3 regions of the Paenibacillus ihbetae genome follow, and region 2 is predicted to be linked to each of the others. Evidence: riboswitches for the same ligand, from Rfam matches in the RefSeq annotation. Region 2 holds a riboswitch; each other region holds the start of a gene.
The links. A riboswitch is a leader RNA that binds a small molecule or an ion and turns the genes downstream of it on or off. The one in region 2 is predicted to bind cyclic di-AMP.

Region 1 (4,249 bases), 2.7 Mb from region 2:
TAACGTACGTACCTTTCCGGGCCGTGGGCGAGGCACTGGGCATCGATATCAAATGGAACAGCAAGACTCAAACCGTGCAGGCGGTAAAGAACGGCACCGATAACACAACCGAGGTTCAGCTCAGAGTCGGCAGCACCACCGCCGTGGTGAATAAGAAGAACGTCAAGCTGCCTGCAGCGCCCATCATGCGCGAGGGACGCGTGCTGATTCCGCTCAGCTCGTTCAGCAGCCAATTCGGGGCTTCCGTAAAGTGGAATCAGGCAACGCGCACCGTATCGCTCAAATCACCGAAAAGCAAAATGCATCTGCGGGCCTTCTATGCCATTGAATCCTTCAAAGAGCGGGATATTATTCAATGGATGAATTCCGTCGCCTTTGGCTGGAGCCGAATTGACCGTAACGGCGAATTCACCCTTCAAGGGGTTGAATACCGCATGCCGGAAGCCGCCGGAGACATCACGCCCCAGTCACTTGTAGCCGATGCGGAAGAACAGGGCATTAAGCCCTATCTGATGGTATATGCACTGGACGGTAACGGCGAGCTGACAAAAATGATGAGCGACGCCTTGCTGCGGATGAAATCGATCGACGGGATTACCGCCGCCGTTGCGGACAATGGGTTCGGCGGAGTCGTGCTTGATTTCGAAGGATTGGGCTTCAAGCTGGATGCCGCCTCCCAGCAGAAGCTGCTGAACCAATACGTGAAGGACCTTAGAGCTGCCTTGCCGAAAGGGGCTGCCCTGTCCTTGGCCGTACCTCCGTTAAACAGCGCCTATAAAGGGTATGATTACAAAACGCTTGCATCGATTGCCGACGATCTGATTATCATGGCATACCAGTATCACCCGGTTGGCAACAAAGACCGAAAGCCGGAACCGAACACGCAAGTGCAGCAGGCCATTCAGCTTGCTTTGGATGCCGGGGCACCCAAGGACAAGCTGCTGCTTGGTATCAGCCTGGGCAGCGAAACGGAGAACTCCATCGACGACAAGCTTGGTCTGGCCAAGCGCTATCAGCTGAAAGGTGCGGCATTGTGGCGGCTCGGTATATTCAGAGTCTACGGTGATGATATCGAAGGCGCCATGAACAAAGCGGTGATCAAAGAGTGATCCGTAATAAAGGTTGAAGCGTGGATGAGTCCATCCTTCCTCTCTTCACCATACAGGCTGCCGGTCGCTATGGACCTGCAGCCTGTTCAGCTTGTTCAATGCTTCCGTGATAACCGAGCATCTCTGACAGCCAATGAAACGACACAGGCTATGAATTAGCCGATGCCACTCTTCCGCATGACCGGCACAAAAAAAATGACCTCCGTTGTAAACAGAGGTCATCATCAAGACTTATGTATGTATTCGGTGCAATCAATAAAAATCGACCATAGGATTCCTTTACTAGGACTTTCAAGACTTGCATCGTGCAGAGAGTCGGATCATGATCAAGGATTAGCTGGTCTAGCTAACGCTTCCTACCAGCTTCGCATATTCCTCTTGGCCTAGCACCCGACGTGCGGTAACATAACGAGGCTTATAGTAAGAATCGCTAAGCTTGCTGATTCGAACACCCTTGCTGCTTGAAGCATGTGCGAACTGCCCGTCTCCAATATAAACGCCAGCATGTGAAATTCCCTTGCCGTTCGTGTTGAAGAATACCAGATCACCGACACGCAGCTCTTCCTGGTCTACATGCACGCCTACTTGGGCTTGTCCTTGGGAAGTGCGCGGAAGGTCAAGATCAAAATTACGGAACATATACAGAATAAATCCGGAGCAATCAAATCCGCTTGTGGTTGTTCCGCCCCACTTGTACGGTGTTCCTACTAACTGCTTCACTTGCTGCTGAAAGTTAGGCTGCTGATCGGCAAACGCTGTCACGGCACCGGAAGAAAAAATGATTGCGGATCCTAGCAAAGAAATGACCAATTTCTTCAAAATATATTCTCTCCTTCGATGCCTACGGAGTTAGCTAAGGGTTCGGCTGAAGGTCACCTATATTCCCTCTACTACAAGAATAATTCACCCAGGACGGTTCCCCCGTTTTCTTTAGCGAAATTCGGCAAAATTCATTAACATTTTGTAACCCTTTCTTAATATAGTATACAAGCTAGCAAACTGTCAATAATATCCGATAAATCTATCGTTTTTTAGATATCGCCGTCGAATCGAAAGAGTTTCAACAGTGTTTTTACTATATGAAAGGTCACATAGTCATGACATTTATGTTAAAATTGTTTCCGTTTTCTCGTGCGGCGAAATTCTTCATATAAGAAGCCGGCAGCTAAGGCGCCGGCTTCTGTACTAGCAAATGCAAGCTGTATGAAATCACATGTGGTTTATCGACTCGGCATGCCGCAGCAGGACGTCTGCCGCCATTTCTGACAGATGCTTGCCTCGCTGCGCCCCGACTTCATTCTCAAAGCTGCCCAGATTCCCCTTCTCCAGCTTCTTCGTCAAACTGTTCGCGATCCCTGCGTTCCGGATATCCCCGCTGCTCAGGAACCGCTCGATCAGGGCGATCATATCGCCGGGGCTCGTCACCGTCTGAAATTCAATCTCGGCTGCTGCCGTATTGCCCGCTAGATCTGCTCCTTCCACGGTCAAGACATGATCACCGAGCGGAAGCTGATACAGCGGGATAGCTTCACCGGGTGGGACGGGTTGGCCGTCCAGCTTAATGACCGTCCGGCTTCCATCAATGCCGGAAACGGAGTCGGTCATATGGATGACCGGCGTCCAATCGCTGGAGACATTCCATCCTCCCTCTTTTGCCGGTGGCTCTACCCGAATGTCCGGCGGGGACAGATCAATGGCCAATGGAACGGATTGGATGCTTTCTTCAAGACCTGCAGCGTTGACAGAGCGGTAATATAGCGCAGCCGATGCCGCTTCCTGGTCCAGAACGATCGGCCCCGAGTAGTGAGTCCAGGTAACGCCGTCAAAGCTGTAGACGGTTTCGGTAACGGTCGAACCGTCGTCTTGCACGCTCAATTCAACGGTAACTGGCACCGTGTACCAGCCGTTCAGGCCGTTAGGTTGTTCCGGCGTTAATTTGGAAGCCGTGTGCGGCGGCGTATCGTCATCTTCCCCGTAAGGCTCGGGAAGAACCGGCATCATGGTCGGATCCCAGCCATCCGATCCTTTCATCATCATGGGAACCGTGTACAGATTGGCTTCGTCCGGCGTGAGCTGCTTCGACCAATTCGCGCGGGCCTCGGCTGCCGCGCCAGGTCCGGTATTGTTATATTCGTAGTATTTGGCGGTTTTCTCGTTATCCGGCCTTCCCCAGTTATGCCAGCCTTTATCGTGCACGATTCCTTCCATTTCCGAGTTCATGAACAGCACATGGGCAAACGGTCGCCATGGACGCCCAAGATAAACATCGAAGATTCCGCCCGCTCCCGTAATTTTGCTGTTGATGAACAAATATCCGTAAGATTGATTTTCCGGGGTGCTGGCGGCTGTAATATATCCCCCTGAACGGACATTGTGAATGACGCTCTGGTCAAACACGCCGATTCCTGGTCCGTAAATAAAATCAACCGCTCCTTCAATATAGCTGTTCTTCACGTACACCCGTTTCCCGGCATTGTTCACAAAGAACGTGTCCTGATATCCGAGCATTCGTACATTGTTGAAATAGGCCCGATCGCCCCGCAGATCGATTGCCGCCGCCGGGCCTTGGGCACCCGCTCCATTCGCAAACGTGATGTTCTCGGCGGTAAAATCATCGGATTCGATTGCAGTGGCACGCTCATTGAATCCGGTGCCCGTTATCCCGGTATAGGTGATGACCGTCTCTTCCTTGCTCTCGCCGATCAAGCTCACGGCATGCTTCGTTTTGGGAACGGTAACCTGCTCCTCATAGATCCCGTTACGGATATAGATTATCGCTCGGTCCGTATTGCCATCCGGGATGGAGTCTATCGCGGCTTGAACGCTCGTAAACATACCTGTACCGTCCTTGGCCACGATGATGATCGAAGCAGGCGTTGCGCCTTGAGGATAGCTTCCGACTCCCGGTCCGTTCCCGTTTACCGACCTGACCGAATAATAATAGGTTTTACCTGTAACGACATCCGTATCGATCAAACCGGGCTGCCGCAAATCAGACGCGATGACCTTACCTTCTTCGTTTCTGGATTCCGACCTTGTAACTTGGTAAGAAGCCGCACCTTCTACGGCTGACCAGGAGAGCTTGACGCGGTTCTTGCCCGGGTTCAATCGAAGATCAGCCGGAGGCGGCGCGGTACTCG
Region 2 (4,249 bases):
TGACCGTACAGGAGTATCTGCGTCTGGATGAGGCGCTCATTCAGACGGCATTCCTGCAATGGACGTCCGAGAGCGATCCGCTCCTTAGCGAAATATGCGGCCGATTTATCCATCGGAAGCTCTATAAATATATAGAAATCGACACCGGCAATCCGGAGACAATCGACGCCGTCCGCCAGGCATTTCGGGATGCGGGTCTTGATCCCGCATATGATCTGGAGATTGATTTTCCGACCGATCTTCCTTATGATAAGTTTCATTCGGGCATGCCGCTGAACGAGAAGCAAATTCTGCTGTTGGACCGGCATGACCAGCTTCGGGAAATCTCCGAGGTGTCCGATATCGTGCGCTCCATTAGCGGGATCCATAAGGGCCGGAATTATCTGTATTACCCGGAGGAGAGAGTGGAGCCGCTGCTTGACCGGATGCCGGCCGAAATTGCTGATTTATTCCGCCGTCAGGGATGAGTCCCCTTATTTTAGGGTACTTGGATCAGGATAAAGATAAATCCGTCTTAAGGTTGCCGCCATCAGAGCAATGATATTGGACAACCATCGAACGGAATGCTAAAGGTTTTGTGCAGGAAAGATACGATCAAGGATCGACAAGAAAGGAGAGGGAGAGAACATGCTGTTCGACACGCATACCCATCTGGATGCTCCCCAATTCGACGAGGACCGGGAGGAGACGATTGCCCGGGCGCTTGAAGCCGGCGTCAGCCGGATGATCAATATCGGTTTTAATCGCGAAACGATTCCGACCACGATGAAGCTGGCGGAGACGTATGATTTTATATATGCGGCGGTAGGCTGGCATCCCGTGGATGCGATCACGATGGAGGAGGGCGACCTGGAATGGATCGCTTCGCTCTGCAGCCATGAGAAAGTTGTTGCGATCGGGGAGATCGGCCTCGATTATCACTGGGATACATCCCCGAAGGAGGTGCAGCACCGGGTGCTGCGCAGCCAAATCGGTCTGGCCCGGGAGCTCCGAATGCCGATTGTGATTCATAATCGCGATGCGCATGAGGATATCGTGAAGATTTTGAAGGAAGAGAAGGCTCATGAGGTTGGCGGCGTGATGCATTCGTTCTCGGGCAGCTGGGAAACGGCTAAGCTGTGCCTGGATATGGGCTTTCATATTTCGTTCGGCGGACCGATCACGTTCAAAAATGCCAAGCAGCCGAAGGAGGTTCTGGCCAAGGTTCCGCTAGATCGCCTTCTCATTGAAACGGACTCGCCTTACCTGACTCCGCACCCCTTCCGAGGGAAGCGAAACGAGTCCGCTTATGTGAAATTGGTGGCCGAGACGGCAGCCGAAATTCGGGGCATGTCCTTCGATGAACTGGTCCAAATTACCACGAGAAACGCGCTGGAACGATTTGGTATTTCGTGAAAACGAGAGCAAAAGCGATGAAAAAGTGAGGAATTGCGATTAATTAAAGTTTTTTAACCTGAAAAGACGATTGTTTTACAATTTTTTAACCTTTTACATCAAAAAATGTGCTTGATTGTTCCTTTACAACCTGCATGGAAACAGGATATCATCTTTTCAGTGATAAGAAGCTGCAAGTTTGCAAAGCTGTAAACTTCAGCGATCATATTTCATGAACCGTCTCGCTTAATCTCCGAAGTCTGGGGAACGGGGGAACCGATACTGCCGTGCATCGTAAACTGTCGTGCATGAGCCGTATATGATTTCTTTATCGGGTCTTTGGGGTGAATGTGAAGGTCCTCGCCATGAGCGGGCGACCGGAGCTAGGGCGTCTCTCTTACGTCCGAACCCGACAGCTAACTCCGTAAGCGAAGTAAGAGGGGAATTCTCGTGCATACCATTTCCATGATTTCAATCATCAGGAAGCCACGTTAGAGCCTCTAGTACTCTTTCACGCTGGCTTCTTTTATTTTTGAATATTGGAGTAGGTTTCGTCATACTGTTGGTAAACAGGAGGTGATTCCTAGTGGTGAACGGGAAGACGGGGATTGACGCAGGGCGTTAGATAGATAGCAGCACGCCTTGCGAGAATAACTGCTATAGTCACGTCAAATGCATTCATGCGTTACCTAAGACGGCGGGACTATGAAGGAGGATGGAATAGTGGGCATTTTTCAACCTGAAGAAACCCATGAATCACAATCATCCAGCATGTCTTACGCATTGCGATGGAAGCATGAGAATTTGCGTCAATTGATGATGCTCGGCGCCATGGGGGCTGTTACGGTATCACTACTCGTATCGCTGGTTATCCATGATCAATCGGGCAAGCAAGTTCAAATTGTGGTCGATGGCCGCGTAACCACGGTAGAAACCAGAGGATCGTTGCTTCAGGAATTGCTGGATGAGCAAGCGATCACACTGAATCCGCAGGATCAGGTCTCGATGCCTTTAAACGGGACGATCCAGGATGGGGACCGGATTATCATTGACCGTGCAATCCCAGTTAAAGTAACAGTAGGGGGCACCACCAAAACCATTTTCACGACCCAGGACACGGTCGATAGTGTACTCAAAGAAGCTGGCATTACGATCAAGGGTGAAGATATAGTAAAGCCGTCACAGGACACGAAGCTTACCAGCGATATGAACATTCAAGTCGTTCGGGTTACGAAGCAGACCGTAGCGGAGAAGGAGAACCGCGAGTTCCGCGTCATCAAGACCGCGGATCCGTCGCTGGAGCGCGGCGATAACCGTGTCATTCAGCGTGGTGAGCCGGGCGTTCTCGTACATCACTACGAGAAGGTGTACCATAACGGCAAGCTGGTATCCAAGACAAAGGTCTCGCAAGAGGTTGAGCGTAAGACGAAGGACAAAATTATCGCCGTAGGTACGAAGAAGGTTGAGAAACCTGTTGTGCTTCAGGCGGCAGCGACTCCGAATGTGAAATCTGCCCCGGCGAAGCTTACGGGCACAAGAAAGGTGTCCACCGCCAAAGCGACGGAGAATAATGTCATCTCCAGAGCGGGTGTTGATTTCAAATACCAGAAAGTGCTGAACAATGTTTCGATGACTGCATATTCCGCCGAGCAGGAGGGAATCGGAACCCGTACGGCTTCCGGAACACGGGTAACCGAGGGTCGTACGATCGCGGTTGATCCGAGCGTCATTCCGATTGGCTGGTGGGTGTATATCGAAGGCATCGGCTTCCGCCGCGCAGAGGATACCGGCGGAGCGATTAAGGGACATAAAATTGATGTGTATTACGATTCGCTGAAAGCGGCCATGAACTTTGGCCGGAAATCGGGCCGCACCGTTTATGTGATCGGTCCCGTAAAGCCTGATGTGAACTAATGAATCCCATTTTCTAATGACATTGCCATTCTAATGCTAACGAATTTAGCTTATAATAGATCATAATGAAGAAGAGGAGAAACTCCTCTTCTTTTGTTTTGCGGCGTTTCGGTCATTTTGAGCCTACCGCCGCATGGATAAGGCTGGGCCGGTTCATTGAGAACGGTTGGACTGGCTGTATGTATGTATGTATGTATGTGTCCTTTTGGGAAGGAAGAGAGAACGTTATGATCCGTGAAGTGATTGTGGTTGAAGGCAGGGACGATACGGTAGCGATCAAGCGTGCGGTGGATGCCGACACGATCGAGACCGGCGGCTCTGCTATTAATAAGCATACGCTGCGCCGTATTGCCCTCGCAAAGGAGCGCAGGGGGGTAATCATCCTGACAGACCCCGATCATGCAGGGGAGCGGATACGCAAAATCATCGACCGTCATGTCCCCGGCTGCAAGCACGCCTTCATTCCGGAGGCGGATGCGACGCGCAAGGGCGATATCGGAGTCGAGAATGCATCGCCGGAGGCCATACGGCATGCCCTGGACCGCGTCCACACCTCGTTTGAGGGGGCGGAGAGCCAGATCAGCCTGGAGGATCTGATCGATGCGGGGCTGACGGCTCATCCGGACGCTGCAGCCCGGAGAATGTTCATGGGGAATGTACTGGGTATCGGGTATTGCAACTCCAAGCAGTTCCATAAACGTTTGGCGATGTTTCAAATATCGCGTGAAGAGTTTCTGGCGGCGTTAGCGCAGCTGGAAGAGGGAGGCCAAAGCTGAGATGAACCGGATGGAAGATATATCGACACCTAGACGTACGAAGGAGATCATTGCCCGCCATGGCTTCTCCTTTAAGAAGAGCCTGGGGCAGAATTTTCTGATCGACCAGAATATTTTGGGCAAGATTGTGGAGGCCGCAGGGCTTGATCAAGAGAAAGGGGCGCTTGAGATTGGACCCGGCATCG
Region 3 (4,249 bases), 860 kb from region 2:
GACCTGACCACCGCCACGGAAGGTTTGGATGGTTGCCAGTATGAGTACCACAAGCGTGTTGATCTTGATGCCTCCTCCCGTTCCGCCTGAGGCTGCTCCGATAAACATCAGAATGATGATAATAAACTGGGAAGCCGCCAGCATGCTGCTGATGTCAATTGTGTTAAACCCGGAGCTTCTTGGAGTCATGCCCTGGAAGAATGCTGCGAGCACCCGCTCGCCTCCGTTCAAATTCCCGAACGTAGCCGGATTCCAGCTTTCCAGTATGAGAATGGCTGCAAACCCGAACACGAACAGGATACCCGTTCCAAGAATGACAATCTTGGAGTGAAGGGACAGCTTCCTCCAGGAGCGCTTGCGGAAGAGATCGACGACGACTATGTACCCGAGTCCGCCAATAACAAAGAGCATAACAATCGTTATGTTGACGACAGGATCGCCGACGAAGGAGGAGAGGCTGTCTGACCACAGGGCAAAACCGGCGTTGTTAAAGGCAGAGACGGAATGAAAAAGCCCATAATAGAGCGCTTGTCCCCAGCCGAGCTCATGCCACCGAATGGCAAGGAGAATTGTTCCGAGCGTTTCAAAAGCAAATGAGATCAGCACCATATACAGGGATAGTTTGACCAGTCCCTGTGCCGATGTGGAGTGGGTCGTTTGCTGGATCAAGAGGCGCTGCTTTAACCCGATTCTTTTCCCCAAGACGATGGCTACCATGACACCAAAGGTCATAAAGCCCAATCCCCCGACTTGAATCAGAATCATAATGATGACTTGACCTAAAGTCGAATAGACGCTCCCAGTATCCACGACAACTAGGCCATTCACGCAGATTGCGGATGTGGCTGTAAATAATGCATTCAGCAACCCTACGGATGTACCGCTAGTAGAAGACTGAGGAAGCGCAAGGAGCAAGGTGCCGATTAAGATTAAGATGGTAAATACGATCAGGATGAGCTGAGGGGGGCTCATATTGTTTTTTTGCTTGTTGATGAACATTTCGAATCTGCTGGGGATGGATTGATGGTTCGTTGGGTTACTGCCCATAATCCTTCTCCAGGCCAAGGGGGGGCGATGCTTGACTTAAGAAAAACGAAGCGTCTACGACTTTCCCCTGACTTATCTTTAAATAGTTAAATCCCCGATCCGTTTTTATACGTAACAAGCCGGTTTCGAAATCCGTGTTCAGTTCCTTGAAGAACAGCCCCTCAGCGACAACTTCCCCGTCGTCTTCACCTTTACGGATCAGATATTGGCCATTTTTGCTGACAACCGTAACCGGAATTCCACGCTCGTGAGTCTCCACGATGTGTTGATCCATTCGCTGTACAGCAACGATGTGCAAATCCGTCTCGCCGATTCGATTAAGCAGCTCATTGACGAATGAACCCTGTGTAATTTCCTGCCACCGTGTTTGGCCGGATTGTCCGATGATCAGCTGCGTTATCTGATACTGCTTGGAGGTTTCGGCGATAATATCCGAAGCTTTTTGACGGTTATGATTAGGCTTGGTGATAAACGTAGCGCCATATTCGTCACAGATCGTTTGCCAAAGGGCCATAAACTTCTCTTGTTCGAGATCGAGTTCATCCGCAGCCATGGGGATGACGCTCATAACATAGAGGGGACATTGCAGAAGTCTGGCAAGCTCGCCGCCTCTCCGAATCAGTCGTTCGCCGTTTGGACCATAATAAACACACACCATAATTTTCTCGTGATGTATCATGAATGCATCTGCTCCTTTCTAATCAAGCGGCTTGAGTCTTCCGGACCCAAGGAAAAAAGCCCGGTAGCAGAGACAATCTGCTTCCAGGCTTTGGACTGTGTTCCGAATAAACAAGTCAAAGTTGCACGGGCGTTATCTCTCGAGACGCTGACGAGGTTAGCTGTCGGATTCGGGTCTGAGAGTCCCCGTTCTTTCCGCCTTGGAAAGAATTCACCCCTGAAGCCGTTAGCGGCTTCTCTGGTTCCCCCGCTCCCCAAGTGGTGGGGATTAAGCGATCAATAATATAAGATTATCGAAGTATATACTAAGCTAGGTAAATCTAAATGTAAACCTTGATCCCGAAGTCTCATGTGACGTTATTGAAACGATGCAGCTTAATCTATACTTAGGTATTTACGCGATTTCCCTCGCGAGGTTTCGGACTTTTCAATAATTATTCGATCTTGCTCTAATTAGTTATTCGGTCTCCTTGACGGGATTCGACAGCTTAAGCTTGCTAACCAACGGTTTTATCGTCAGCCCCTGTGCAAGAAGCGAAAACAGGACGACGCTGAATGTAAGGACGAGGATATCGTCGCGCCCTTTGAAGGAGGCGGGCAGGCTTAGCGCAAGTGCAATCGATAAGCTCCCTTTTAAGCCGCCCCAATTCAGGAGAGCTTTCCAGGATGACGGAAAATTCCGCAGGAAGCTCAAGCTGGTATAAACAGCGACCGTTCTTCCAATCAGCACGATAAGGATGGAGGTGATAATCAGCGCCCATTTATCCGTGAAATCAATATGCTTGATTTCAAGGCCGATCATAAGGAATATCAATGAATTGGCAACCAGGGTAATGACATCCCAGAACGAGTTGATATTCATCTTCGTGGTTTCGGACATTCCGATCCGGCTGCCGTAGCTGCCGAAGATCAAGCCGCTTACGACGACGGCGATAACACCCGAGACATGAAAGTGCTCGGCAATAAAGTAGCTTCCGAAAAACAGCAGCATCGAAAAGGCAATCTCCAGCGGATAATCGTCATAAAAACGAATGAGCTGCGAGAACAGAAAGCCGAGGATGGCTCCAATCGCAATCCCGCCCAAGCTAAATTGAAGAAAGAGCCAAATGCCGCTGCCTATGCCTGCCCAGCCCATCTCTATATATGAAAGCAAGTATACCGATGAAATTTGAAATAACACGACGGCGATGCCGTCATTAAAAAGCGATTCCCCTTCGATAATGGTCACCATTTTCTTGGAAACGCCAAGGGATTTGAAGATGGAGATCACGCTAATCGGGTCCGTTGCGCTCATAAGCGCTGCAAAGGTAAAAGCAACAGGTAAAGGCAGTCCCATGATGCCATACATCGCCAGAGCGATAATAAGGAAAGACAAGAAGGTGCCGCCGATCGCCAGGGCAGCCACTGGCTTGCTCTGTTCCCGTAAGTGTGAGAAAGGAAGCTTTAATGTGGCGTCTCCAAGAAGGATAGGCAGAAACAAGGAGATGATGATCGCCTGGAATACATTTGATTGCGTAATAAAGGTTTCGGCTTCGTCCAGCACGGGAATATGCAGCAATCCAAGCAGCAAACCTACTACGACGAGTGCAATCGAATAGGGTTGGTTTACTTTTTTGGCAAATGCGATAACCCCCATCGATATCGCAAGTAAAATTAACAATTGAACGAAGACCTCATTGAAATGATGCATAGAACACCCCTCGCCTCAGGATATTTGTTCCAGTAATTGATTGTACCCGAATCCGGACGATTCGCCAAACCAAAATAATGGGGAGACCGGTCCTTAGCTAGATATTATCCATCGAAATGAGGAAGGGAATGCATAAGATGTTTATTCGTTGTTCAAAACATAGGGGAACCATTGATCGATTGAGGAGATGAGCGTATGAATGAGCTATGGAATGATCTGTGGAATGAGGTATGGAAGTCCCTTGCTTTAATTATTTTTGGAATGCTGGTGCTCCGCATCTCCGGCCGAAAATCAATCTCTCAAATGACCGTACCCACAACCATTACGATGATTTCGATCGGAACGATTATTGTTCAACCGATCGCTGATGAAAACTTAGTTCTGACCCTTACAGCGGCTCTGGTCTTTATTCTGGTTCTCATCCTTGTCGAATTTATGCAAGTGCGTTGGAGCCGGTTTGAGAAGTGGATAAAGGGACCAGCCGTTATCGTTATAGAGAATGGGCAGCTTCAATTGCAGAATATGAAAAAGCTGAGGTTAACCGTAGATGCGCTTGAGATGAAATTGCGGCAGCAGGGGATATCCAAACGAAATGATGTGAAAACGGCTACGATCGAGCCCAACGGGCTGCTTGGTTATGAACTGCAGGACTCCGCAAAGCCGGTAACGCTGTCCCAGCTGGAAGATCTGCTCTCTCAATATTTTAACGGAGCGGGAACAAGACATCAGGGAGCTGCGCCAAACACCCCGGATCCGGAAGTCAATTTGTTTAGTGAAATCAAGGTAGGAAACGAGCACGTAAATAATAAGAGGCTTCAGTAAAAAAGGCATTCC

Region 1: another riboswitch for cyclic di-AMP. It lies ahead of BBD41_RS26270 (C40 family peptidase); the one in region 2 lies ahead of BBD41_RS14225 (resuscitation-promoting factor).
Region 3: another riboswitch for cyclic di-AMP. It lies ahead of BBD41_RS17910 (adenine nucleotide alpha hydrolase family protein); the one in region 2 lies ahead of BBD41_RS14225 (resuscitation-promoting factor).

The regions. Positions count from the first base shown of each region.
Region 1 covers NZ_CP016809.1:5,840,905-5,845,153, reverse strand. Annotated here, with positions in the region: gene BBD41_RS26275 (stalk domain-containing protein) at 1-1,109, shown strand, start outside; gene BBD41_RS26270 (C40 family peptidase) at 1,452-1,928, opposite strand; cyclic di-AMP (ydaO/yuaA leader) riboswitch at 1,932-2,065, opposite strand; gene BBD41_RS26265 (pectinesterase family protein) at 2,319-4,249, opposite strand, start outside.
Region 2 covers NZ_CP016809.1:3,182,146-3,186,394, reverse strand. Annotated here, with positions in the region: gene BBD41_RS14235 (HD domain-containing protein) at 1-467, shown strand, start outside; gene BBD41_RS14230 (TatD family hydrolase) at 628-1,395, shown strand; cyclic di-AMP (ydaO/yuaA leader) riboswitch at 1,608-1,821, shown strand; gene BBD41_RS14225 (resuscitation-promoting factor) at 2,098-3,288, shown strand; gene rnmV (ribonuclease M5) at 3,516-4,064, shown strand; gene rsmA (16S rRNA (adenine(1518)-N(6)/adenine(1519)-N(6))-dimethyltransferase RsmA) at 4,066-4,249, shown strand, end outside.
Region 3 covers NZ_CP016809.1:4,039,730-4,043,978, forward strand. Annotated here, with positions in the region: gene BBD41_RS17905 (TrkH family potassium uptake protein) at 1-1,047, opposite strand, end outside; gene BBD41_RS17910 (adenine nucleotide alpha hydrolase family protein) at 1,037-1,726, opposite strand; cyclic di-AMP (ydaO/yuaA leader) riboswitch at 1,858-2,010, opposite strand; gene BBD41_RS17915 (cation:proton antiporter) at 2,183-3,415, opposite strand; gene BBD41_RS17920 (DUF421 domain-containing protein) at 3,611-4,237, shown strand.